Flocculibacter collagenilyticus: one gene and its partners. The protein of the gene in region 3 interacts with the protein of the main gene of each other region in a pairwise test. Links are inferred from orthologs where the notes say so. Each region holds a gene or a part of one and is shown on either strand. Other genes may lie near its edges. The genes, in order: yhbY, hfq and rho.

Region 1 (2,897 bases), 2.6 Mb from region 3 along the record:
CATGAAATAAAGATAGACGCTAAAATACTTGGCTCTTCAGGTGGTTCGCCCGTTGTCTCAACCCCCTGTTTATATAAATCATTCAGTAAGTCAGGATCATATTGGGTTGGAATAAAAGTATCAAATCGTTCGCCGCTGCGCTTTATTCCTGTGATCTTTCCATCTCGTGAAATTTTAACTTCACGAATGAGGCCTTGATTCACCTCTTGCAGAAACTTCGTATAGCTCGCTTGCCTGTCAGAGGAGTCGCTTGGACTAAAACTCTGGAACACCGACATCAAAACAACTGCTATCACTAACCAGAGTATTAAATTTTTTGCCATATCACTCAAGGTAATAACCTCTTTCCTAAATTGGGGGTTCTTTTAAATTTATTACATGTTCAACAAATACGTAATTTACTACAACTTGTATCCAGTAGCTACTATATAAACTTCTCTTGAACGTGCACGCGAAGAATCAGGTTTTCTTGTTTTAACAACTTTAAACACTTCTTTAACTTGTTTCATATACTCATCAAAGCCTTCACCCTGAAATACTTTAACAGCAAAACTGCCATTTTTCTTCAAAACGTGACTACACATATCAAGTGCAAGCTCAACTAAATACATGGCTCGAGGTTGATCAACCCCACCCGTGCCGCTCATATTTGGTGCCATATCAGATAAAACCACATCTACATTTTTGCCGCCAATGCGCGCAAGTAATGCATCTAATACCGCTTCTTCGCGAAAGTCACCTTGTAGAAAATCAACGCCCGCGATCGGGTCCATTGATAAAATATCACAGGCAATAACATGCCCTTCCATACCTACTAGCTCTGTCGCTAACTGTGACCACCCACCTGGTGCAGCGCCTAGATCAACAACCGTCATGCCTTGTTTCAGAAGTTTATCTTTTTGCTGTAACTCTTCCAATTTGAATACAGCACGAGAACGAAGCCCTCGTTTTTTTGCTTCTTGTACATAATGGTCATCAAAATGTTCTGTCAACCAGCGTTTACTGCTGGGTGTGTGCTTCTTTTTTGTCATTTAAAACCAAACTTAAGTTAGTAATGATGTCTAAATGGCGTTAGAATACGCGCAATTCAAGACCCGTCTACGAGAAAATTGTAACAATGAGCCAATTAGACAAATTATCAAACAAACAAAAGCAACACTTAAAAAGCGTTGCACATACGTTAAAGCCAGTTGTACTGCTAGGTGCAAACGGATTAACTGAAGGCGTAATGGCTGAGATTGATCAAGCATTAGATCACCATGAGCTTATTAAAATTAAAATTCCAACGGACGACAGAGAGCTAAAAAGTCAAATTATTGATGCTATTGTGCGCGAAAGCAATGCAATTAAAGTACAAACAATTGGGCATATTTTAGTACTGTTTCGTCAGTCAGAAGAAAATAAAGTTTCTTTGCCTAGAAAATAATTCTACTACGTCCTTAACAGGATAACAGTTTGATTTATTTTTCACTCTTTTTACTCGCCATTGCTGCTTGGTCCTTAGGCACAGTTGCAGCCGGTGGCGCGGTAATGCTTTTATTGCCCATCCTGCCATTATTTATTGCCCCTGCTCAGGTTATTCCTGCCATTGCTTTAGGCTCATTTATTGCAAATCCGTATCGCGCTTTTTTATTTATTAACGATGTCAATTGGCGCATTGGCGCCTGGATGGTGGCTGGTTCGCTTTTCGGAGCCATTCTTGGAAGTTATATTTTTGTTCAACTAGCTAATGAAAATATAAAACTGCTAATTGGCATTTTCCTCATTATCACTGCACTGCAATATTGGTTTAAATTTAAAACTCACGTTTTATCCATTCCCGACTGGGCATTTTTACCACTTTCATGTTTGGTATCTTTTATTTCAGCAATCGTAGGTGGTGCTGGGCCTGTTTATAACCCATTTCTTGCAGCAAAGCAGTTATCGAAAGAGGCAATTGTTGCGACAAAGTCAATCAACTCTTTGGTAATGCAGCTTACAAAGGTTATTGGTTATATTATTTTCGGCGCGTTTACTTTAAGTATTGGTGGGCTTGGTATCGCAATCGGATTAGGAGCGCTTGTTGGGGTTTATTTTGGAAAGCAATTTATGAACAAAATTAATCAGCGCCAATTTGAAGTTATTATGGCCGGGATGATGTTGCTAATCGGTATTTATTTTTGTTATCACGCCATTGGCATAAATTCGTAAATACATTATTTATGTTAGCCTTGCTTATTTAAACCGCGATGAATTTACAAGTATAAAAAAACCTGCGTTAGCAGGTTTTTTTATTAAAAAGGTTAGGCAACGTTACTAAACGTAATCAACGCTTAAGATTTCAAACTCTACAGCGCCGCTAGGAGTATTAATTAATACTTCTTCACCTTCTTGCTTACCTATTAAGCCTCTTGCAATTGGTGAATTAACCGATATCAAGTTACTTTTAATATCAGCTTCATCATCTCCTACAATGCGGTATGTAACTTCTTCATCAGTTTCAATATTAACAATCTCAACTGTTGCACCAAAAATTACTCTACCTGTTTTAGGCATTTTAGTTACATCTATAATTTGAGCGTTTGATAATTTTGCTTCAATTTCTTGAATACGCCCTTCACAAAACCCCTGCTGCTCGCGAGCCGCGTGGTATTCTGCATTTTCTTTTAAATCGCCGTGTTCTCTTGCTTCAGCAATTGCTTCAACAATTTGAGGACGTTTAACTGTTTTCAATTCTATTAGCTCTTCACGAAGCATATCTGCTCCGTGAGAAGTCATAGGAATTTGATTGCTCATTAACCTACCTGTTTATGTAATTCTTGTACCGATACAACCGAGCCTCTGTCATCAGCTTGGTGTGCTTTACATGTAGCAAAGCCGGCGTTAATGGTTGTAGTGTAATTAGTCTTATATTGTAA
Region 2 (3,130 bases), 780 kb from region 3 along the record:
ATCACTTAGCTCTTTAAAAAATTGATCTAAATCCGGTGGCCCCTGATCACGTCCGCCTTTTTGTTTCCACGGATCATTATCTTTGCCATTATTCCCCGGCTCATTCCAAGCCATGCTTCTCTCCGTCTATCTAGTTTTTATTAATTTCAAGTTTCGCGTAATTTAACACTATCTTCGACTAAACAATATAGTTTTCAAGTCTTCCTTCACTACGTTTAGCCAATTTATTCCAATCATCATACGAAAGTCTTACATGTAAAGACCAACTTCCATCATCAAAATAGTCTTCTTCTGAAATACAATTTAAACGATATAAGGCACTTCTGATTTTGCCTTCCGTCGCGGGTAGCTTTAAATGGTGTGACACCATTTTTTTACTTAATAGTTCGCTAACTGCTTCTCTGACAAGCTCTACACCTTCACCTGTTTGAGCTGACAGCCATACCCGAACAGGTAATCCATCGTCATTTCTGTCAATTCGTGGTGATACGTCGTCAAATAAGTCTATTTTGTTGTATATTAATAATTGCGGTACTTCGTTAGCGTCAATTTCTTCTAACACTAGTTGTACTTGCTCAATATTATCTTTCCGCCTGTCATCTGCCGCATCAATAACGTGTAGCTGCAAATCTGCTTCACGTGTTTCAGTTAACGTGGCTTTAAAGGCTGCGACTAAATCGTGCGGCAAATGCCGAATAAATCCTACTGTGTCCGCTAAAATTGCAGTTCCTATATCGTTTAACTGAATTTTTCGCAGTGTTGGATCGAGCGTAGCAAATAGCTGATCAGCAGCGTAAATACCCGCATTAGTGATAGCATTAAATAACGTAGATTTACCTGCGTTGGTATAACCGACTAATGACACTGTTGGGATTTCTGCACGATTTCTAGCACGACGGCCTTGGTCGCGTTGCTTAGACACTTTTTCTAGCCGCCTTAAAATACTCTTAATGCGCCCACGAATCAGTCTTCGGTCAGTTTCTAATTGCGTTTCACCGGGTCCACGCAAGCCTATGCCCCCTTTTTGTCGCTCAAGGTGTGTCCAGCCTCGAACTAAGCGGGTAGAAATATGTTTTAATTGCGCTAATTCAACTTGTAATTTTCCTTCATGCGTACGTGCACGTTGAGCAAAGATATCTAGGATTAACCCTGTCCTATCAAGCACACGACACTGGCATAATTTTTCAAGATTCCGCTCTTGAGTTGGGCTCAAGGAGTGATTGAAAATTACAATATCAGCATTTATATCTTGAACGGTTTGTGCGATTTCTTCTGCTTTGCCAGAACCGACAAAGTATTTTGGGTGAGGGGCTGCACGACTACCAGTAATCACAGCTAAAGCGTTTACGCCTGCCGAATCAACTAACATTTTTAGTTCTTCGACGTCTTCTCGCTCTCCCTCCTCAGGAAATTCTAAATGAACTAGAACCGCCTGCTCACCGGCTTTATAACGGTCAAACAAGCACTACTCTCCTATTAGGAATTTTTTGCGCGGCAACAAAATCGGCCGCGCAATATAATACATTACTACTTATTGGCCGTTACCTTCACCATCCATAGGTGAGTTATAACCATTCGATGGCGCTTGGGTCGGTATGGCTCGTGAAGGCACTACTGTAGAAATGGCATGTTTGTACACCATTTGACTTACTGTATTCTTCAATAAGATGACAAATTGATCGAAAGACTCAACTTGACCCTGCAATTTGATACCGTTAACCAAATAAATTGAAACAGGAATACGCTCACGGCGCAACGCATTCAAAAAAGGATCTTGTAATGATTGGCCCTTTGCCATATCGATCTTTCCTTATAGTAGTCATTATTTTTATTCAACTGCTTGTATGTAGAGCAGTTATTTTTTGTGTCACCTTAACAGCTTAGCGAAGAATATACACGTTGCAAGTTTTGTTTATCACCAGTATGTAACCAAGTGAGATCTTGCCAACTTCGCAGCCAGGTTAATTGACGCTTTGCTAGTTGTCGAGTGGCAACAACTCCTCTGAACACCATTTCCTCATGGTCATAATGCCCAGACAAGTAATCCCACATTTGTCGATAGCCAACACAACGAATAGAAGGTAAATCTTTATGTAAATCCCCTCTATTGTATAAGGCTCTGACCTCGTGTTCAAAGCCTAATTCAATCATTTGTGAAAATCTTTGTTCAATTCTTTTATGTAAAACATCACGTTGCGTCGGCGCAATTGCAAACTGAACACTTGGGTACGGTAAAGCGTCCCCCTTTGTTTCAGTAAGCTCTGTCATTGTTTTGCCTGTAATACGATATACTTCTAGCGCGCGGTTGATTCGTTGAGGATCATTTTCATGTATGCGGTTGGCCGCAACCGGGTCTATCTCCGCTAGCTGTTTGTGTAGGCCACTCCATCCTATCCGGCTGGCTTCATCTTCTAACTGTGCCCTTACTGATTCATCGGCTTCGGGTAATGGCGATATACCTTCCAATAAAGCCTTAAAGTACATCATGGTACCGCCCGCTAATATAACGAGCTTATTCCGCTGTTTTATTGCTTTAATTAATGCAAGCGCATCGTTTCTAAAATCTGCAGCGCTGTAACTTTCAATCGGATCAATAATATCGATTAGATGATGGGGAATACCTTGCTGCTCTTTCGCATCAGGTTTTGCTGTGCCAATGTCCATGCCTCGATAAACCAAAGCAGAATCGACACTAATAATTTCTGCTGGCACAATCTTAGCGAGCTCTATCGCTAAACTTGTTTTCCCCGATGCTGTCGGCCCCATAATAAATACAACTGGTAAGTCCTTAATTACGCTGGGATCTATCGCACTAAAATCCATGTCTTTGGACACGTTTTCTTGTGAATTAGATACCTTGGACTGTTCAGGGTTAGATTGCGACATACCACTCATCAATAAATACAAATTTATTAGCTAGACTCTAACCTTTGGGTTAGGTGAAGACGCTAATGTGCCAATTCTGTTAAACGTTTAATCCACTCTTGTGGGTCAATACGCAACGCGTTTGTTTTCAATATGGTGGCAATATTTGTGACTTCAAGGCGCGCTTGTAATAAACCTTGCCCGGTAGACTCAGAAATGTGGTGTTGCGCTTTATTTAATAACCATTTTTGAACTGAATCGTGTG
Region 3 (3,001 bases):
AACGCAAGGGTTTTACCCGTTCCCGTTTGAGCTTGGCCTGCAATATCTTTACCGGATAAGGCGACAGGAAGGCTAAGCGCTTGAATAGGAGTACAGTGGTCATAGCCTTTTTTTGCTAAACCATCACATACACGAGGATCCAGATCGAAGTCTGAAAATTTTTTATCTGTTAAATGGGTCTTATTCATAACCGTAAAGCATAACGCTTAAGCTTGAAATAAGAAACAATAACCCAATAATTAGAGAATTAATTTAGTGGTTTGTGCAAAAATAGTCGTTTTTATCGCTATTATTGTAGATAACCTTTATTTATACTCACTGCAAATAACAGTGCGAAGTATCCCGACCATAACCGGAGAAAAAAATGAGCGATAAGATTGTTCAGTTAAGTGATGATAGTTTTGATGCTGATGTATTAAGTGCATCTACCCCTGTATTAGTTGATTTTTGGGCTGAATGGTGTGGCCCTTGTAAAATGATTGCTCCTATTCTTGATGAAGTAGCCACAGAATATGATGGCAAAGTGAAAGTAGCTAAATTGAACATCGATCAGAATCCAGGTACGCCACCAAAATTTGGTATTAGAGGCATCCCTACATTATTACTTTTTAAAGAAGGTAATGTAGCAGCAACTAAGGTTGGCGCACTGTCTAAAACACAGCTGAAAGAGTTTTTAGACGAAAATATCTAAAAAATGGCACCTTAGGTGCCTTTTTTTTTGTCTGTGACTAGACGTCCAAAAAAAATACTGCTAACTTATTAGCCAGCAACCAATCTAAATAGCTTGTCGAATACCTATTATTCCAATTCAAATAAGCAATAATTTAACCCCTTTAATTAAGTAAATATTTAAGAACCCACCGTTATGCGTCTTAGAGAATTAAAAAACAAACCTATTAGTGAACTTGTAAAACTAGCTGAAACCATGGGCTTAGAAAATGTCGCCCGTTTACGTAAGCAAGATATTATCTTTGCTATCTTAAAAGCCCACTCCAAAGGGGGGGAAGACATTTTTGGTGATGGCGTATTAGAGATCTTACAAGATGGTTTCGGTTTTTTACGTTCTTCAGACTCATCATACCTAGCTGGGCCTGATGATATTTACGTGTCACCAAGTCAAATTCGTCGCTTTAATTTGCGAACGGGTGATTCAATCTCTGGTATTATTCGTCCACCAAAAGATGGCGAACGCTATTTTGCATTACTGAAAATTTCAGAAGTTAACTTCGACCGTCCTGAAAATTCACGCAATAAAATCCTTTTCGAAAACCTTACACCATTACACGCCAATGAGCGTATGACGATGGAGCGTGGAAACGGCAGTACTGAAGATATTACTGCGCGTGTACTAGATTTAGCATCGCCAATTGGTAAAGGTCAACGTGCGTTATTAGTGGCACCACCGAAAGCCGGTAAAACCATGTTAATGCAGAATATTGCTCAGTCAATTTCGGCTAATCACCCTGAATGCCAGTTAATGGTATTACTGATTGACGAACGCCCTGAAGAAGTAACAGAAATGAAGCGCTTAGTCAGCGGTGAAGTGGTTGCATCAACCTTTGATGAGCCTGCAAGTCGCCACGTACAAGTGGCTGAAATGGTGATTGAGAAAGCAAAACGTTTAGTTGAGCATAAAAAAGATGTGGTTATTCTACTTGACTCAATCACACGCTTAGCACGTGCATACAACACGGTTATTCCTTCTTCAGGTAAAGTACTTACTGGTGGTGTTGATGCTAATGCACTACATAAGCCTAAGCGTTTCTTTGGTGCAGCGCGTAATGTTGAAGAAGGCGGAAGCTTAACAATTATCGCAACGGCGTTAATTGATACTGGCTCTAAAATGGACGAAGTTATTTACGAAGAATTTAAAGGTACAGGTAACTTAGAGTTGCACCTTAATCGTAAAATTGCTGAAAAGCGTGTTTTCCCTGCTATCGACTTTAATCGTTCAGGCACGCGCCGTGAAGAGTTGTTAACATCAAAAGAAGAGCTACAGAAAATGTGGATCTTACGTAAGATTGTACATGACATGACGGAAATAGATGCGATGGAATTCTTAATTGATAAACTATCAATGACGAAAACGAACGACGAATTTTTTGATGCGATGCGCCGTCAAAAAAGCGCGAAATAAAGTACAAACGGTCGTATTAAAATGACATAAAAAAACACCTGCATTCGCAGGTGTTTTTATTTAATATTTGGTGTTGTTCTTAGCACATTCAAAATTCTATTGTAGTAACACGAGACTAAAACGTTTTTAACCTACTGCACTCTATTATCTAAGCGCTATTACTTAAGCATTACATCATCTAAACTCTACATCATCTAATTACCACTCAGCAGCAGCACTTCGCTGCACCTCGATCAAATACCACCAGTACTTAGATTCAGACTTACTCACACTACTCAGCTAAATTACAGCAACACACAACTTAAGTTAACAAGCTCAGGTTACTAACAATACTCTGCCAATAAGAACAGATACTGCTACAACATCAGACACAAACCACCTTCTGATTAATGCCTACTGCCACATCAATACTTAACTAAATACAACTCTTATGGCACCACTACGCGCTAGTAAGCCATTTTGCTTTGTTTTAACTAAGTTTTTGATTCATTTTGCTTTTCTGAAACATTGCAAATTGGCCAGTGTTGTTCTGGAAAGCTATTTTCTACAACAAGCTTTGAACTTTTGGCGCTATTACCTTGAATTAGTTTCGCTATTTTCTGCGTAATCGAATAGTCCGCAGTGACTGTATTATGATTATCCATGACATTTTTTTCCATTTTATATACCACCCTTCTGCGCAGTTAACAACAACCACTTTTTGCTGCAAGGTTCACAAATTATAAGCCATAAAATTCTATCTGCACAATTTTTATTCTACGTTTTTTTACAGATTGTTAGGCTTTTTATTAATATCCAAACTAACATCAATCACGTTATAATTATAAAAAAATTCTAAGTGTTTGTAATGAAATATAAAGATTT

The links.
Region 1: the proteins of rho (region 3) and yhbY interact in binary tests that used the Escherichia coli proteins (3 or more experiments, as listed by UniProt). The link is inferred for Flocculibacter collagenilyticus from one-to-one orthologs.
Region 2: the proteins of rho (region 3) and hfq interact in binary tests that used the Escherichia coli proteins (3 or more experiments, as listed by UniProt). The link is inferred for Flocculibacter collagenilyticus from one-to-one orthologs.

What each region holds. Positions count from the first base shown.
Region 1 is NZ_CP059888.1:2,728,969-2,731,865, forward strand. Bases 40-2,771 are described here. They hold yhbY (ribosome assembly RNA-binding protein YhbY), read left to right. Parts: upstream 40-1,117; coding sequence 1,118-1,426; downstream 1,427-2,771. Other genes in these bases: ftsH (ATP-dependent zinc metalloprotease FtsH), read right to left, coding at 40-332; rlmE (23S rRNA (uridine(2552)-2'-O)-methyltransferase RlmE), read right to left, coding at 402-1,031; HUU81_RS12110 (sulfite exporter TauE/SafE family protein), read left to right, coding at 1,456-2,190; greA (transcription elongation factor GreA), read right to left, coding at 2,296-2,771. Also shown: more of ftsH, read right to left, coding at 1-39; more of greA, read right to left, coding at 2,772-2,775; carB (carbamoyl-phosphate synthase large subunit), read right to left, coding at 2,775-2,897.
Region 2 is NZ_CP059888.1:870,341-873,470, reverse strand. Bases 166-3,130 are described here. They hold hfq (RNA chaperone Hfq), read right to left. Parts: upstream 1,799-3,130; coding sequence 1,532-1,798; downstream 166-1,531. Other genes in these bases: mutL (DNA mismatch repair endonuclease MutL), read right to left, coding at 2,949-3,130; miaA (tRNA (adenosine(37)-N6)-dimethylallyltransferase MiaA), read right to left, coding at 1,873-2,793; hflX (ribosome rescue GTPase HflX), read right to left, coding at 179-1,462. Also shown: FtsH protease activity modulator HflK, read right to left, coding at 1-114. UniProt on the Escherichia coli protein: RNA chaperone that binds small regulatory RNA (sRNAs) and mRNAs to facilitate mRNA translational regulation in response to envelope stress, environmental stress and changes in metabolite concentrations.
Region 3 is NZ_CP059888.1:89,622-92,622, forward strand. Bases 166-3,001 are described here. They hold rho (transcription termination factor Rho), read left to right. Parts: upstream 166-865; coding sequence 866-2,137; downstream 2,138-3,001. Other genes in these bases: rhlB (ATP-dependent RNA helicase RhlB), read right to left, coding at 166-188; trxA (thioredoxin TrxA), read left to right, coding at 365-691; HUU81_RS00385 (hypothetical protein), read right to left, coding at 2,611-2,796; ubiD (4-hydroxy-3-polyprenylbenzoate decarboxylase), read left to right, coding at 2,985-3,001. Outside these bases: more of rhlB, read right to left, coding at 1-165. UniProt on the Escherichia coli protein: Facilitates transcription termination by a mechanism that involves Rho binding to the nascent RNA, activation of Rho's RNA-dependent ATPase activity, and release of the mRNA from the DNA template.